Regions from separate parts of the Pseudoalteromonas sp. APC 3355 genome, predicted to be linked through region 2. Evidence: predicted binding sites of a transcription regulator. Region 2 holds the regulator's gene; each other region holds the start of a gene.
What was found. The regulator MetJ, encoded in region 2, represses methionine synthesis genes. The targets are predictions, from matches to a motif close to TAGACGTCTAGACGTCTA.

Region 1 (6,200 bases), on a different contig from region 2:
AATAATCGACATATAGCAACACGGCGACGCTCACCACCTGAAAGGTGCTCAATTTTAGCATCCCACTCTGGCAGGCGAAGTGCATCAGCTGCGCGTTCTAAAACGTTGTCGATGTTATGACCATCGTGTGCTTGAATAACAGCTTCAAGCTCGCCTTGCTCTTTTGCAAGTGCGTCAAAGTCAGCGTCTTCCATGGCGTATTCGTTATACACTTCGTCAAGACGTTTAAGTGCATGTTTAACTTCGCCAACAGCTTCTTCAACAGTTTCACGTACTGTTTTACTTTCGTCTAAAATAGGTTCTTGCGGTAAATAACCAATTTTAGTACCAGGCTGAGGATGTGCATCACCTTCAAAATCTTGGTCAACACCGGCCATAATACGCAGTAACGTAGATTTACCAGAACCGTTTAAACCAAGCACACCAATTTTAGCGCCAGGAAAAAAGTGCAACGAAATATCTTTTAAGATAGTGCGCTTAGGTGGCACAACCTTAGATACTCGACTCATCGAGAATATAAATTTATCAGGTAAAACCATGGAGGAAAGCCTTCAAATAATAATAAAAATTTCAATGTTGTATTGTAGTGGCTGACGGGTGAAACAGTCAACGAATGCTGTATAGAACAATACACTTACCTAAGCGGTACTTTGTTTTGATTGCTCGTTAAAAACACTACTATTACAGGATTTCTATTGTGTAAAATTCTGTAATCTATTGTTTTATATTGTTCAAATACATTTCATTTTTAACAAAAGTGGTACAGTATATTTACAAGCTGTAAAGTATAAGCAAGTTATATAGGCAGGCCACACTTAGTTTGTTGTTAAACATCACATTATTAAATATTACAAAGGTTTAAAGGAATGAACATGAAAATAGTTACAAAGTTAGGGGCATTACTTTTAGGTTTATACTCATTTTCGAGCCAAGCAGACATACTCCACGTAAATGGTTATTACCAAGGAATAGGGATAGGGTCTACGCAAATTGATGTATACGAGAGTGATAGCATACAGTTTACAACGCTTTACGGCCGGTTTGGATATCAGTTTTCGCGATACTTTGCTTTAGAAGGGCGTATAGGTTTTGGGTTAAATGATGAGTCAACGCCTCTAAACGGAATTGTTTACACTCAGAACCCACAGGACGGTTCGCTGAGTTCAGAATTCATTAAGAGCGAAATCGATTCAAGCCTTGATTTGCAAACAAGTATATTTGTAAAAGCTAATTATCCAATTTCATCTCGAGCTGATGTGTTTTTATTTGGTGGCTATGGTAGAAATAAATTAAGTTACAATGAAGGCGACTTAAAAAACCTTGCAGAATCAATAACTGGTACAGATACAAATTCTACGCTAATAACTGAGCAAAACTACGATGAAGGCGGCGTAACGTACGGAACCGGCATTGACTTTAGGCTAACTCAACGCTGGCAAGTAAGTGCTGAATACCAATATTTTGATACAAATGAAGGCGATATTTACGCTCTTAATTTATCTGTAAATTATCGTTTTTAATTATAATAGCGCTACTGATTTTAGTAGCGCTATTTCAATTCACTAAAACAAAGTACTTCAATATAAATGCACTGCCTCTCATCTATAACTTTTAGTAAGTATTAAAAAAATCATGAATAAATTTCATTTGGACATCTATACATCTAGAGGTTGATATTTTTTACTTTCAGTTCATAATTAAGCTTCGGTTTTTATGAGCAGGAGTAAAGTATGCCAATTACAGTAAAAGACGAGTTGCCGGCAATTGCACGTTTACGTCAAGAAAACGTATTTGTAATGCCAAAAAGTCGTGCAAAAACGCAAGAAATACGCCCAATGCGTTTGGCTATATTAAACTTAATGCCTAATAAAGTAGAAACCGAAGTTCAGTTTATTCGCTTACTTGCCAATTCGCCTTTGCAAGTAAACGTAGAACTACTGCGCCTCGACACTCACCGCAGTAGCAGCAATTCAGAAGAGCACCTTGATACCTTTTATCGTTATTTTTCTGAGGTTAAAGACAACAATTACGATGCGTTAATAGTAACCGGTGCGCCACTTGCCCATTTAGAATACGACGATGTAGCGTATTGGGATGAGCTAAAGGTCATTATTGATTGGGCTGAGCAACACGTTACCTCTACGTTATTTTCGTGTTGGGCAGCGCATGCAGCGTTATATCACCGTTACAATTTAAAACGCGATTTAAAAGACGATAAACTGTGTGGCGTATTTACTCACCAGTGTTATTTTGATCACGGTGCACTGACTCGCGGATTCGACGATACCTTTTTAGTACCGCACTCACGCTACGGCCACATTGATATAAATAAAATAAACGCCTGTGAAGAACTCGTTGTACTGGCAGGTTCTGAGCGAGTAGGGGCTTACTTACTTAAAAATAAATCAGGTAGCCAAGTGTTTATAACCGGTCACCCTGAGTACGACGCCGACTCGCTAAAAGCAGAATACGAGCGCGATTGTAAAAAAAGCCCTAATGCACCAAAACCCGAAAATTACTTTCCGGATGACGATGCAACCAAACAACCTTCAAAAACGTGGCAAAGCCATGCTTTTTTACTTTTTTCGAACTGGTTAAATTACTACGTGTACCAAACCACACCGTATGATATTAATTTAGTTAGCCAAGACGTGAGGACTAACAACTATGCCGAATAACGCGCCTACAAATAATAAGCAAGCCGAAATAAGTGCCGCATTAAAAGAACGCATTTTAATTTTAGATGGCGCTATGGGCACCATGATCCAAGATTATAAGCTAGAAGAAGAAGACTATCGCGGAGAGCGTTTTAAAGACTGGCATGTATTAATTAAAGGCAATAACGATTTATTAAGCCTAACCAAACCCGACTTAATCACTGATATTCATCGTGGTTTTTTATCAGCGGGCGCCGATATTATCGAAACCAACACGTTTAACTCGACCACTATTTCGATGGAAGATTACGACATGGCAAACCTAAGTCGTGAAATAAACGTAGAGTCGGCTAAATTAGCACGCGCAATTTGCGATGAATTTACGGCTAAAACGCCAGAAAAACCGCGCTATGTAGCGGGTGTTTTAGGGCCGACATCTAAAACGTGTTCAATTTCGCCAGACGTAAACGATCCGGGTTACCGAAACGTTACCTTTGATAAGCTAGTCACTGCGTATGTAGAGTCTACCCTTGCATTAATGGAAGGCGGCGCCGATTTAATACTAATCGAAACTATATTCGACACGCTTAATGCAAAAGCCGCCTCGTTTGGTGTAGAAGAAGCCTTTGAGCAAGCAGGGCGCACATTACCAGTTATGATCTCGGGCACTATTACCGACGCCTCAGGGCGTACGCTTTCGGGGCAAACAACCGAAGCATTTTATAACTCTATTCGCCATATTAAGCCTATTTCGATTGGTTTAAACTGCGCGCTTGGCCCTGATTTACTGCGCCAATATGTAGAAGAGTTATCGCGCGTGTGCGAAACCTTTACATCGGTACACCCTAATGCGGGCTTGCCTAATGAGTTTGGTGAATACGACTTAGAAGCGCCTGAAATGGCAACCGAAATTATCGATTGGGGTAAATCGGGCTTTATTAATATAGTAGGTGGATGTTGTGGCACCACGCCTGCGCATATTCGTGCTTTTGCAAAAGGTCTAGCGGGCGTTAAACCACGCCAATTGCCAGAGCTTGAAGTACGCATGCGTTTATCAGGCCTTGAAGCCTGTAACTTAAATTAAGGAGCCAACATGACCCAACAAATAGCAGTATTTACTAATGTCGGCGAACGTACCAATGTAACCGGTTCTGCCATGTTTAAACGTTTAATCATGGAAGAAGACTTTGAAGCCGCGCTAACAGTGGCCCGCGAACAAGTAGAAAATGGCGCACAGGTTATTGATATAAACATGGACGAAGCCATGTTGGACTCAAAAGCCGCGATGGTTAAGTTTTTAAACTTAATAGCCTCAGAGCCTGATATTTCACGCGTACCCATTATGGTCGACTCCTCTAAATGGGAAGTAATAGAAGCAGGCCTAAAGTGTATTCAAGGTAAGGCCATTGTTAACTCTATATCGCTAAAAGAGGGCGAAGAGCCGTTTATTCGCCAAGCTAAAATAATAAAACGTTTTGGTGCAGCTGCCGTTGTAATGGCGTTTGATACTGACGGGCAAGCTGATACAGCAGACCGCAAATATGAAATATGTGCCCGCAGCTACAAAATATTAGTAGAAGACATTGGTTTTCCACCAGAAGATATTATATTCGACCCTAATATATTTGCCGTAGCCACCGGTATAGAAGAGCACGACAACTACGCTGTAGAATTTATTGAAGGCACACGCCGCATTAAACAAAACTTACCGCACTGTAAAGTGTCGGGCGGGGTGTCAAATGTATCGTTTTCATTTAGGGGTAATAACCCAGTACGTGAAGCTATTCACTCGGTATTTTTATACCACGCCATAAAAGCGGGTATGGATATGGGCATTGTAAATGCAGGGCAACTCGCCGTTTACGACGACATCCCAGAAGAGCTTCGTAAAGCCGTTGAAGACGTAATACTTAACACAGACCCAGGTGCAGGCGAGCGTTTAGTAGAGCTTGCACCAAAATACTCTGGTATGGCACAAGCTGAGCGAGTAGAAGATTTAGAGTGGCGCACATGGCCTGTAGAAAAACGCCTTGAGCACGCGCTTGTAAAAGGCATTACTACCTTTATAGATGAAGATACCGAAGAGTGCCGCGCTGCTGCCGATAAACCTATTCACGTAATTGAAGGGCCGTTAATGGATGGCATGAACGTGGTAGGTGATTTATTTGGCGCAGGTAAAATGTTTTTACCACAAGTGGTTAAATCGGCGCGCGTAATGAAACGAGCCGTAGCCTACCTAGACCCATTCATTGAAGCCGAAAAAGAAGAAGGTTCAACCAATGGTAAAATAGTGATGGCGACCGTAAAAGGCGACGTACACGACATAGGTAAAAATATTGTAGGCGTGGTACTACAATGTAATAACTATGAAGTTATTGATTTAGGCGTAATGGTACCTGCCGATAAAATACTGCAAACCGCCATCGACGAAAAAGCCGATATTATTGGTTTATCGGGCTTAATTACCCCATCGCTTGACGAAATGGTACACGTAGCAAAAGAAATGAAACGCCGTGGTTTTGAACTGCCACTACTCATTGGTGGTGCAACTACCTCTAAAGCGCACACCGCAGTAAAAATTGAGCCGCAATATGACAAAGGCGTTGTGTATGTAAATAACGCAAGCCGTGCAGTTGGTGTGGTTTCAAACTTATTATCAAAAGACATTAAACCTGACTTTTTAGCTAAAACTAAAGCTGAATATGTAAAAGTACGCGAGCAACAAGCGCGTAAAAAACCACGCTCTAAGCCTGTTACAATCCAGCGCGCACGCGATAACGCAGCAAAGCTTGATTGGGATAACTACACACCACCAGTGCCTAAAAAGCTGGGCGTCACCGAGTTTAAAAATGTATCAATCGCGACTTTGCGTAAATACATAGATTGGACGCCATACTTTATGACGTGGTCAATTGCCGGTAAATACCCGCGCATAATGGACGATGAAGTCGTAGGCGAGCAAGCGCAAAGCTTATTTAAAGACGCTAACGATATGTTAGACGACCTTGAAAAAGCAGGCAGTTTGCAACCACTTGGCGTAATTGGTTTATTCCCGGCTAACCGCGTTGGGGACGACATAGAAATATACACCGACGAAACACGCAAAGAAGTATTAACTACTTCGTGCCATTTACGCCAGCAAACCGAAAAAACCGACTTTGCTAATTATTGCCTAGCCGACTACATAGCACCAAAAGGCACGCCTGATTACTTTGGCGCGTTTGCAGTAACGGGCGGCCTAGAAGAAGACGACTTAGCAAATGCGTTTGACGCACAGCAAGACGACTACAACAAAATAATGGTTAAAGCCGTTGCCGACAGGCTCGCCGAAGCGTTTGCAGAATACCTACACGAAAAAGTACGTAAAGAGTATTGGGGTTTTGCACCAGACGAAAACCTAGCAAACGATGAGCTAATACGCGAAAACTACCAAGGTATTCGCCCAGCGCCAGGTTACCCAGCGTGCCCAGAGCACACCGAGAAAAAGAAAATTTGGCAGTTGCTCGATACCGAAAAGCGCATTGGTATGCAGCTAACTAGCTC
Region 2 (6,200 bases):
CTAATTGCGCTAAATGTTCTGTTGCTCTAAAGTCGCATGAGTATAAGCCGCTATCTACGTCTAAAATTATAACAAGGCTTACATCTGCAAAGTGATGGCCTTTGGCAAGCATTTGTGTGCCAACTAAAATGCGTGCACCGCCTAGGTTTATTTCATCTAGTGCTTTTTCAAGGCTGCCTTTACGGCGAGTTGAATCGCGGTCTATGCGAGTAACGGGTGTATCTGGAAACTCGGTCGATAAAAACTCTTCAATTTGCTCTGTACCTTTGCCATTTGGAAATATTTGCGTACTTCCACAATCAGGACATTGGTGAGGAACAGGGTATTGATCGCCACAGTGATGACAAATCATTTGGCCAATCGCTTTATGAAATGTGGCGCTGGTACTGCAGCGTTTACATTCACTTAGCCAGCCACATTCATGGCAAATAAGAGTGGGTGAAAAACCTCGACGATTTAAAAAAACCATAACCTGTTTACCGCGATTTAAGTGTTGGCGCATAGTTGCAAGGCTTGCATGTGCAATACCTGCTTGGTCGGGTTGGCCTTTCATATCGAGTAACTTAAATTGGTTATCTGTCGCAGTTTGCGCGCGCTCGGTTAAACTTAGTAGCTGATATTTGTTATTAATTGCTTTGTGAAGTGTTTCAAGTGCGGGTGTAGCACTGCCTAATATAAGTGGTATTTTATGCTGAAAAGCTCTGTATGCAGCTAAATCACGAGCATGGTAACGAAGGGTATCTTGTTGCTTAAATGATGAATCGTGCTCTTCATCGACAACTATCATACCGAGTTTTAAAAATGGCAGAAAAATACTCGAACGTGTGCCTATAACTATTGCACAACTGCCTTTTTCGCAAAAACGCCATGTTTGTAATCGCTCGTTGTCGGTAAGGGCTGAATGCCAAAGCATAATGGGTGTATCAGGAAAGCGGCGACGAAAACGGTTTACAGTTTGTGGCGTTAAGCCTATTTCTGGCACTAATACTAATGCTTGCTCGCCACGTTTTAATACTTCTTCTAGGCACTGTAAATACACTTCTGTTTTACCACTGCCAGTTACGCCTTCTAATAAAAAGCTGCTAAATCCACTACTTTGATTTATTGCTGTACAAGCAACCGCTTGTTCTTTATTAAGTACAGGTTTACTACCGACAGTTGGTGCAACGCTTTGCCATTGGTTATCGTGTTCAATAGTTTGCGTAATGAGTTCTTTATCTATTAGGCTATCTATTGTTTTTTTGCTAAAGCCAAGAGCTTTTAATTCGGTTAACGATGATTTCCCCGATTGCGATAACTGCTTTAATAAATTGAGTTGTGTTTTGGCTTTTAATGACGGTACTTTTGCGCCTTTTTCTGTCAGAGCAACCATGTTAATACTGGTTTTATCTGGCGATTCACCTTGGCGAAGTGCACTCGGTAGCGCTATGTGAATAGTTTCGCCTAAGGGATAGCAATAATAGCGGGCAGTAAAGCTAAGGAGTTCTAAATGTTGGGCGCTTAAAATAGGGGTGTCGTCTATTACCTCTATAATATTCTTAATTTTATCTAAAGGGACGTCGGTACTGTTTTTAATACCCAGAACAACAGCTACTTTTTTTTGATTACCAAAAGGTACTAAAACCCGCATGCCCGGTAGTATGGGTGTTGATAAGCCACTGAGCTGCTCTTCTATTTTATAATCAAAGGTGCGTGGAAGCGGGACTTTAATAGCAACTTCAACAAAACTCATAACAACTCAACCCGTAAAATTAATGCTGTAATGTACTAAAAATACCGCTAAAAACCTACTAGCAATAGTACTAGAGAAAGAGATTGTTCACTTTTTTAGCGAAAAGATAAATAAATACTTGTGCAGGGGAAGGTTGTTGGATAAAATCCGCCACCAACAAATTTGTTTTAACGACGTATGGTGCCAGACTTCGGGTTTGGAGAGCGATGCGGCCTTAACTAGAGGTTCCTATGAAAGAAGGTATTCACCCTAAGTACGAAGTAATTTCTGCAACATGTTCATGCGGAAACAAATTCGAAACTAGCTCAACTCTTTGTAAAGACATTCACTTAGACGTATGTTCTGCGTGTCACCCGTTTTACACTGGTAAGCAAAAGATTTTAGACACTGGCGGCCGTGTTGATCGCTTCAACAAGCGCTTCGGTGCACTTAGCAGCAAGAAGTAATCATTGCTGTTTAGTTAAAAAAAGCACCTTAGGGTGCTTTTTTTGTGTCTAAAATTTACTACTTCTTATCTTATTTAGCTTGCTCGAGCTACATCACACCTTGCATAACTATTTCCTATTCTTATTCTGAGTATGCATAAACCTTTACAGACAAATCGATAGATATTCTCTATATTTTAAATAGTACAAATTTTAACTAGGTTGATAAAAGTAGCTAACGTGGGCTTATCTGTTTTTAAAGTAGTGTAGTAGGCTGTTATTTTAAGTTTATGATGATGCATTAAACATACATTTTTTTAATATTGTAGTAGACATAAACGCACCTCAAAACTTACTTTTTTGGTGAATTTTTATTTATCAAATGTTTATATAATCCTGCAAAGTTACTGAAAAACCTCTTAAAATTAAAGGATATAGCATATAACAGGATAGACCTGATATTGCTTGGAATTTAAAAATAATAAGGGTATCGTACCCCAAGACTCCACCTCTCACTTTAACTTAAATTGCAGGATACCATCGCGTTATGTCTGACTTTCGTGAACAAGCACTACATTATCACTCACATCCCGTACCTGGTAAAATTAGCATTGAGCTAACAAAACCAGCTGAAACAGTTCAAGACTTAGCCCTAGCTTATAGCCCAGGTGTCGCTGAACCTGTACGTGAAATTGCCGCAGATCCTGCAAATGCATATAAATATACCGGTAAAGGTAACATGGTTGCGGTTATCACTAATGGTACTGCAATTTTGGGCTTGGGTAATTTAGGTCCTTTAGCGTCTAAGCCCGTAATGGAAGGCAAGGCGTTATTGTTTAAACGTTTTGCAGGGCTTGATTCTATTGATATTGAAGTAAAGCACAAAACAACAGAAGACTTTATTAACACGGTTGCCAATATTGCTGACACATTCGGTGGTATTAACCTTGAAGATATTAAAGCACCAGAGTGTTTTGAAATTGAAAAAGCATTAATAGAGCGTTGTAGCATTCCTGTTTTTCATGATGACCAACACGGTACCGCCATTGTTACGGCTGCCGGCATGTTAAATGCGCTAGAAGTACAAGGTAAATCAATTGAAGATGCAATAATTGTATGTTTAGGTGCAGGCGCTGCTGCAGTTGCGTGTATGGAACTGTTAATTAAGTGTGGTGCACTGCGTGAACACATTTATATGCTTGACCGCAAAGGTGTTATTCATACTCGTCGCGATGATTTAAATGAATATAAACAGCTTTTTGCTAACAATACCGATAAACGCACATTGCAAGATGTAATTGCAGATGCTGATGTGTTTGTTGGTGTTTCGGGTCCTAACTTGTTAGCTGCCGAAGATTTAAAACTAATGGCAGAAAAACCGGTCGTGTTTGCATGTTCAAACCCAGATCCAGAGATCGATCCTGCACTTGCTCACGGCGCACGCAACGATTTAATTATGGCAACAGGGCGCTCTGATTACCCTAACCAAGTAAATAATGTTTTATGTTTTCCGTTTATTTTCCGTGGTGCGCTTGATGTACGTGCAAGCGCGATTAATGATGAAATGAAAATTGCTGCAGTTGAGGCTATTCGTAGTATTGCCAAAGAGCCTGTACCTGCAGAGGTTTTAAAAGCCGCAGGCGTAGATAAGCTAGAATTTGGTGCGCAGTACATTATTCCAAAACCAATGGATCCGCGTTTACTACCGCGTATAGCTAAAGCTGTAGCACTTGCTGCGGTAGAGTCGGGTGTTGCGCAAATTGACTTGCCTGAAAATTATATGGCGTAATATATATAACGCTTAAACAAAAAAACCTCAGCAATGCTGAGGTTTTTTGATTAAAAAGGTAACGATTTATTCTTCGTTTAAAATAGGCACTTCTAAACCCATTTCTTGCATTATCTTTTTAACTTCTTCTGGTACTTTTTCTGCGTTGTCTTTACGTAAGTCATCGTCATTTGGTAAAGGTTGACCAGTAAATGCATGCAAAAACGCCTCACACAGCAATTCACTATTTGTTGCATGGCGAAGGTTGTTGATTTGACGACGCGTACGCTCATCCGTTAAAACTTTTAATACATTTAGCGGGATCGAAACGGTGATCTTTTTAACTTGCTCTGATTTTTTCCCGTGTTCTGCGTATGGGTGAATATACTCACCATTCCATTTAGCCATAAGATGTATCGTTGCCTCAGATTATTAATTTCTCACACGGTATAAAAAGCGTGTAAATATGCGTGAAATTCTATCGATTTAAAAAAGATAGTCAAATAATAGATACCGATCTATCTTAATAAGCCTATTTGGGATGTAAAAATAAGCTCACTTTTGTGAGCTAAAATGTGATACTAGCAAACGCCTTTCCTAACTTTAGCCATCTAGAGCTTTAAAATACTTTGACTTATTAAAACGGATAACTTACTCTTTTAGACGTCTAAACATCCAAATTAATCAGGTGACGAATATGAGCGAAAAAAACAAAGCGACCATTGCTGTACGTAACGGCGTTGATGCTGATAAACATCATGGTGCAGTGGTGCCGCCAATTTATTTATCAACGACTTATTCGTTTGCCGACTTTGATACCAAGCGTGAGTATGATTATGGCCGCAGTGGTAACCCTAATCGTGATATTTTAGCAGAGACGCTTGCTAAGCTTGAAGGCGGCGCTAGCGGCATAATTACGGCCACTGGTATGGCAGCCGTGCATTTAGCTACTCAGCTACTTAACAGTGACGACACGTTAGTAATTCCACATGATTGTTATGGTGGTAGCTATCGTTTATTTACATCGTTACAAAAACGCGGACTATTGAAGCTTGAAGTATTAGATTTAACAAAAGAAGAAAGCCTTCAACAAATTTTAGCAATTAAACCTAAGCTTATTTGGATAGAGACTCCAAGTAACCCAGTACTTCGTTTAACCGATATTAAAGCGGTTACCGATGTTGCTAAGCAATGCGGTGCATTGGTTGCCGCAGATAACACGTTTTTGTCTCCTGCCTTACAAAACCCTATTAAGTTTGGTGTAGATATTGTGGTGCATTCAACTACTAAATACATTAACGGGCACTCAGATGTAGTGGGCGGCGCTGTTATTGCTGCAACACAAGAGCTTGGTGATGAGCTTGCTTGGTGGGCAAATAATATTGGTATTACGGGCGCCCCTTTTGATAGTTATTTAACGCTTCGTGGTCTACGTACTTTAAATGTGCGCTTAAGGCAGCACCAAGAAAATGCGCTAGCAATAGCTAAGTACCTTGAAAGCTCCAATTTTGTAAGCCAAGTTTACTATCCAGGACTTGAGTCACATCCTCAGCATGAGCTTGCTAAAGCACAACAACTTGGCTTTGGTGGCATGGTTAGTTTTGATATTAAAGGCGATATAAACGACGCTGCAGCATTTTTAACTAGTCTTAAAACGTTTAGTTTAGCTGAGTCACTAGGTGGCGTAGAGAGTTTAATTTGTCACCCCGCAACTATGACGCACGCAGGCATGGAGGCAAAGGCACGTTTAGAAGCGGGTGTGGGCGATACGCTTATTCGTATTTCGGTTGGGATTGAAGATATACACGATTTAATAGCTGACTTTGAACGAGTATTTGAACTTGTAAAACCAGGGCAAAATAAAAATGTTGGCCGTATAGGCAAAGGTGCTGGCACTTCTGGTGGAAACGTTAAATTAAGTGCAGCCCGTCCAGCGCTTTGGTAAGTAATACCAATCCGCAATAATACCTAGGGCGTGTTGATCTTTGGTGGGTGAATTTGCAGCAGTATGTTTGGTTTTTAGGCAAGGCGGAGCCTATGTAGTGTGGTTATTCCCCATGAATAGGCGATAACGCAGCGTAAATACCAAACATGCGCTGCCCTTTGGGTTCTTTCTAGGGACGATTAACTCTTTGTTGCTCGGTTTTTACTTAGCCCACTAGGTTACAAACCTCGCGCCACGATTTAATCTTCCTTGGATTGAACAAATTTCAATCCACAAAGATCAACACGCCCTAATCAATTTGAGGGATTAAACCGCACGATAACATCGTTA
Region 3 (6,200 bases), on a different contig from region 2:
TGTTCTTTTGACAAAATAATATCGAGTGCAATAAGCGATGGAAAGTGGCTCTCGATTTTTGAAAATTTTTCGTTGATGTGCTCTCTAATAGAGTCAGTAACTTCAACATGGTGACCAGAAAGATTAATTTTCATAGGGTATCCTTTTATTTGTTACCTCATAAATAGTATTGGGGGCTATTTAGATTAACACAAGGAAAAAAGAGAGATATTTGAGGTTTATTTGCGGTTTTTGGTGATTTAAATCATGCGTTGTGCAAAGTTTATGCAAAGCCCATAGTACATGGGCTTTCAGACGTCTAGCTGTATTGATTAATCTGTGTACGAACAACAGTAGTCAGCAAAATCAGATACTTTTACTTTAAAGCTTACATTTGCATCAACATTAAACGATTCACCTGCGTTAAATGTTTTCCACTCACTTGCCCCTGGTAATAAAATATCCCATTGGCCAGCTAAAAGCTCCATGCACTCTTTTTGGTTTGTATCAAAAACAAACTCACCAGGTTGCATAAAGCCTAACGTTTTCGCTTCGCCATCACCTAAAATAACGGTACGGCTCGACACTTTTCCGTCAAAATATACATTGGCTTTTTTTACTACACTCACGTTATCGAACTTTGGCATTTTTAGCTCCTGCTATTAATTTAAGATTTTTATTTATAAATTTTATCGCACTACCTTGCCTGATAGCTTACTTTCTTGCAAGGAAAGCAGCATTGTTCAAGGTGAAGTTGCTTCATGTTAGGGCATAAAAAAACCCGCAACATGTGCGGGTTTTTCAATTACTTACTTTATTTAATCAAAGCGATTAAAAAAGCTCGTTTGCTTTGCTTACAATGTTTGCCACTGTAAAACCAAAGTGCTCAAACAGCTCACCAGCAGGTGCCGACTCACCAAAGGTAGTCATACCTACTACTGCGCCATTTAGACCTACGTACTTGTACCAGTAGTCAGCAATACCTGCTTCTACTGCTACGCGGCGTGTAACAGATGCCGGTAATACGCTTTCTTTGTACTCTGCGCTTTGATCTTCAAAGGCATCAGTACATGGCATAGAAACAACACGTACCTTTTTACCTTGGCTGCGTAGCTCAGTTGCTGAATCTTGTGCTAGTTGCACTTCAGAGCCCGTCGCAATGAAAATAATTTCAGGATTGCCGTCACAGCTAAGGATGTAACCACCCTTTTTAACATCGCTTAATTGCTGTGCGTCACGCGCTTGTTGCTCAAGACCTTGTCGAGTAAAGATTAGCGATGTAGGGCCGTCTTTACGCTCAATAGCTTGTTGCCATGCAATTGCCGACTCAACTTGGTCACATGGGCGCCAGTTGTATAAGTTAGGCGTTAAACGCATGCTTGCAATTTGCTCTACTGGTTGGTGAGTTGGACCATCTTCACCTAAACCGATTGAATCGTGCGTGTATACAAAAATGCTTGGTTGCTTCATTAATGCAGCCATACGTACGGCATTTTTTGCATATTCAACAAACATTAAGAACGTAGCACCGTAAGGAATAAAGCCTTTATGAAGGGCAATACCATTCATAATTGCCGACATACCAAACTCACGTACACCGTAGTAAATGTAGTTACCGCTTGCATCGTCGTGTGTTAAACCTTTAGAGCCATCCCAAATTGTTAAGTTTGAGCCTGCTAAATCGGCTGAACCACCCATAAATTCTGGTAATAACGGACCAAATGCGTTTAATGCATTTTGCGATGCTTTACGAGACGCTGGGTTTGCAGGGTTTGCTTGTAATTGCTCAATGTACGCTTGAGATTTTTCAGCCCAATCGCCAGGCAGTTCGTTATTAATACGACGCTTATATTCAGCTGCAAGCTCTGGGTATGCTTTTGCGTATGCTGCAAATTTTTCGTCCCAGCTTGATTCAAGCTGCTGACCTTTTTCTTTGCTATCCCATTGTGCGTAAATATCATCAGGAATTTCGAACGCATCGCCAGTCCAACCTAAAAATTCACGAGACGCTTTAATTTCGTCATCACCTAGTGGTGCACCGTGACAATCGTGGCTACCAGATTTATTAGGTGAGCCGTAACCAATAATTGTTTTACAACAAATTAGTGATGGTTTATCGGTAACACTTTTAGCTTCTGCAATTGCAGCACTTATAGCATCGCTGTCGTGGCCATCAACACCACTGATTACATGCCAACCGTATGCTTTAAAGCGAGCTGGTGTGTCATCTGTAAACCAACCTTCTACTTCACCATCGATTGAAATGCCGTTGTCATCCCAAAATGCAACAAGTTTACCAAGACCTAATGTGCCTGCAAGTGAACCTGCTTCATGAGAAATACCTTCCATAAGGCAGCCATCGCCCATAAATGCATAGGTAAAGTGATCAACAATATCGTGACCTTCACGGTTAAACTGTGCAGCTAGCGCTTTTTCAGCAATTGCCATACCTACGGCATTTGTGATCCCTTGACCTAATGGACCCGTAGTAGTTTCGATTCCTGGTGCATAGCCATATTCAGGATGACCTGGTGTTTTAGAATGCATTTGACGGAAGTTTTTAATTTCGTCCAGTGGTAAGTCGTAACCACTTAGGTGCAATAGAGAATAGATAAGCATTGAACCGTGGCCGTTTGAAAGAATAAATCTGTCACGGTCAGCCCACTCTGGATTTGTTGGGTTGTGTTTTAGATAATCGCGCCATAATACTTCTGCGATATCAGCCATGCCCATAGGGGCTCCAGGGTGACCAGATTTGGCCTTTTGTACTGCGTCCATTGACAAGACGCGAATAGCATTTGCAAGTTCTTTGCGAGATGGCATGAATTCTCCTACCTTTATGTGTATTTGCGCGGGTATTTATGTGTTTGTTTATGCACCCAAGTAACTTGGGTTTGTTTATATCGACCATTCTTACTTATTGTGGGGGCTGTGTGCAATTAAAAACCCTATAAAAGTGAGGCATTATGAATATTTTTTAAGACCAAAAAGTTATTAGTAATTTTATTTAGACGTCTAGGCGTAAAAACACTATGCAAGGTGTTTTGTTTTCGATAAAATACGCCCCTTAATTTTTTAGCGCTAATACCGACGTTTGTGAAGCGCAATATTTGTGAGCAGAAATACAATGGCAAAACATTTATTTACTTCTGAATCAGTTTCTGAAGGTCATCCGGATAAAATCGCCGATCAAATCTCTGATGCGGTACTTGATGCTATCCTAGAGCAAGACTCTCATGCCCGTGTTGCGTGCGAAACTTACGTAAAAACAGGTATGGTTATGGTTGGTGGTGAAATCACTACTAGCGCATGGGTTGATATTGAAGAAATTACACGTAAAACAGTACGTGAAATTGGCTACACGCATTCAGACATGGGTTTCGATGCAGATTCATGTGCAATTTTAAACACTATTGGTAAACAGTCTCCTGACATTAACCAAGGTGTTGACCGTACTAGCCCAGAAGAACAAGGTGCTGGCGACCAAGGTCTTATGTTTGGTTACGCATGTAACGAAACAGAAGTGCTAATGCCTGCGCCAATTACTTACTCACACCGTTTAGTACAGCGCCAAGCGCAAGTGCGTAAAAGCGGCGAGCTTAACTGGTTACGTCCAGATGCAAAATCTCAAGTTACTTTTGCATACGAAAATGGTAAGCCAGTAGGTATTGATGCAGTAGTACTATCTACTCAGCACAGCGAAGACATTTCGCAAAAAGATTTAGTAGAAGCGGTGATGGAAACTATCATCAAGCCGGTACTTCCTGCAGAGCTTATTACAAGCGCGACTAAATTTTTCATTAACCCAACGGGTCGCTTTGTAATTGGCGGACCAATGGGCGATTGTGGTCTAACAGGTCGTAAAATCATCGTTGATACATACGGTGGTATGGCTCGTCACGGTGGTGGTGCTTTCTCTGGTAAAGATCCATCAAAAGTTGACCGTTCAGCTGCATACGCTGCACGTTACGTTGCTAAAAACGTAGTTGCGGCTGGCCTTGCTGATAAATGTGAATTACAAGTTTCTTACGCAATCGGTGTTGCAGAGCCTACATCTATCAGCGTTGAAACGTTTGGTACAAGCAAGTTAGAAGAAAGCCGTTTAATCGAACTTATTCGTGAACACTTTGACCTGCGCCCTTACGGCTTAATTCAAATGCTTGATTTAGAGCGCCCTATCTACCTTCCTACAGCGGCTTACGGCCACTTTGGTCGTGACGAATTCCCTTGGGAACGTACAGATAAAGCTGATGCACTTCGTGCAGCTGCTGGCCTTTGAGCTAAAAGTGTTGAAGTAAATTAAAAACGGCCCTTAATAGGGCCGTTTTTGTATCTAAAACTTATCAGTTACATTGTTTATAGTGCGTCTACAAAATAACTATAAAATCAACCTCGAATTCTTTTGTACTTTAGGTATATACTCATTTCATTATAAAAGCTTTAGGGATAGTTAAATGGCCGATAACTTTCGCGTTATATTTGCAGGACTTGCCGATAACGTTGACATAAAAACAGCGTGCGCAAACTTAGCTGCAAAATTAAAAACGTCAGATGAAAAAGTAGCTCTTTTTTTTAAAGGTAAGCCGCTGTTTGCGCCAAGCGATAAAGACAAAGCGTTAAAACAGACTAAGTTATTAGCAAGCCTAGGTATTAAAAGTAAGCTGCAAGCTGCCTCAAATGCGATTCAAAATAGCTCCCCCGCAGCTGCAAATAACAACCAACGTGATGAACGTATTTTTGATGCACTTGATTACATCACTAGCAGCTTAATACGCCTTGAAGAAAAGCTAGATGAGCTAGAGCAACGCCTTCCTGAAGCTCAATTAAATACACCAGACGAAAGTGTAGACGAATGGCAAAATGACGACCTAATGCTAGATGAGGATTTAGCGACTCCTAAAAAACGCAGTAACTTACTTTTATATTCATTGATTGCAACTGCCACCATTTTGCTAGTCGTACTGGCTGTTTTTTTAATTTTTCCCGATTTATTCTCTTTTTAAAAATGGCTAATTAGTTTAATGAGCAATAAACGCGCACAAATAAGAGCTGAAATTCGTAACACCCGTAAAAACTTGTCAAATAATCAGCAAATAATTGCTGCGCAATCGCTAAAAATGAATTTTATTCAACACTTAAAAAGCGAAAACACAACAAATTCAAAGCATATTGCCATTTATTTAAGTAACGACGGAGAACTAGACACTTCATTGTTAATTAAAGAATTATGGAACTTAAACCACGTTGTTTATCTACCTATAATACACCCATTCAATGGCGCTAATTTACTATTTCAGCGCTATGAGAAAAACTCACCCATGAGGGCAAATCGCTATGGTATCTTGGAGCCTAAGCTGAACTGCTCTCAAATATGCCCATTACCAGCGCTTGATTACCTCCTTATGCCATTAGTTGCATTTGATAGACAAGGTAATCGCCTAGGAATGGGAGGTGGGTTTTACGACCGGACATTGGCGCGTTTACATGAACAAAATTGGCAAAAACCGCAACTAATTGGCCTTGCACATAAATGTCAAAAAGTTGATGCTCTACCAATCGAGTCATGGGACGTACCACTTAAAACCATTATCACCCCAGATAAAACATACTGTTGGTAACATTTAATTTTGGTTACTAGCCGCATATTTCTGACATACATGAGCACAAAGCAATGACACAAGACGAATTAAAAAAAGCAGCTGCCTGGGCAGCACTCGAGTTTGTAAAAGAAAACACCATTGTAGGTGTCGGTACAGGCTCTACTGTTAATCACTTTATTGATGCCCTTGGCTCAGTAAAGGACACTATTGTAGGCGCTGTATCAAGCTCAGAAGCGTCAACTGCACGTTTGGAAGCGTTAGGTATTGAAGTGTTTGAACTTAATAACGTTGATGCTTTAGATGTATACGTTGACGGCGCTGACGAAATAAACGCTCAAAACGAAATGATTAAAGGCGGCGGTGCTGCGCTAACACGTGAAAAAATAGTAGCAGCAGTTGCAAAACAGTTTGTGTGTATTGTTGATGACACAAAGCTGGTAGATACATTGGGCGACTTCCCGCTTCCGGTAGAAGTTATTCCAATGGCGCGCAGCTACGTTGCACGAGAATTATTAAAACTTGGTGGTGACCCTGTTTATCGCCAAGGCGTAGTTACCGATAATGGTAACGTTATATTAGATGTATTTAACTTAAAAATTACCAATGCCAAACAACTTGAAA

Region 1: a site for MetJ is predicted at 1,649-1,666, ahead of metA (homoserine O-succinyltransferase). Genes of this name have one in related genera too.
Region 3: a site for MetJ is predicted at 2,988-3,005, ahead of metK (methionine adenosyltransferase). Genes of this name have one in related genera too.

The regions. Positions count from the first base shown of each region.
Region 1 covers NZ_JASDDB010000011.1:163,814-170,013, forward strand. The annotation lists gene ettA (energy-dependent translational throttle protein EttA) at 1-539, opposite strand, end outside; gene QMA08_RS15575 (porin family protein) at 873-1,520, shown strand; gene metA (homoserine O-succinyltransferase) at 1,731-2,678, shown strand; gene QMA08_RS15585 (homocysteine S-methyltransferase family protein) at 2,668-3,741, shown strand; gene metH (methionine synthase) at 3,751-6,200, shown strand, end outside.
Region 2 covers NZ_JASDDB010000009.1:187,392-193,591, reverse strand. The annotation lists gene priA (primosomal protein N') at 1-1,732, opposite strand, end outside; gene rpmE (50S ribosomal protein L31) at 1,963-2,178, shown strand; gene QMA08_RS13415 (malic enzyme-like NAD(P)-binding protein) at 2,705-3,946, shown strand; gene metJ (met regulon transcriptional regulator MetJ) at 4,013-4,333, opposite strand; gene metB (cystathionine gamma-synthase) at 4,623-5,870, shown strand.
Region 3 covers NZ_JASDDB010000011.1:45,967-52,166, reverse strand. The annotation lists gene raiA (ribosome-associated translation inhibitor RaiA) at 1-134, opposite strand, end outside; gene QMA08_RS15085 (pyrimidine/purine nucleoside phosphorylase) at 312-626, opposite strand; gene tkt (transketolase) at 811-2,802, opposite strand; gene metK (methionine adenosyltransferase) at 3,107-4,258, shown strand; gene QMA08_RS15070 (hypothetical protein) at 4,434-4,982, shown strand; gene QMA08_RS15065 (5-formyltetrahydrofolate cyclo-ligase) at 5,001-5,597, shown strand; gene rpiA (ribose-5-phosphate isomerase RpiA) at 5,651-6,200, shown strand, end outside.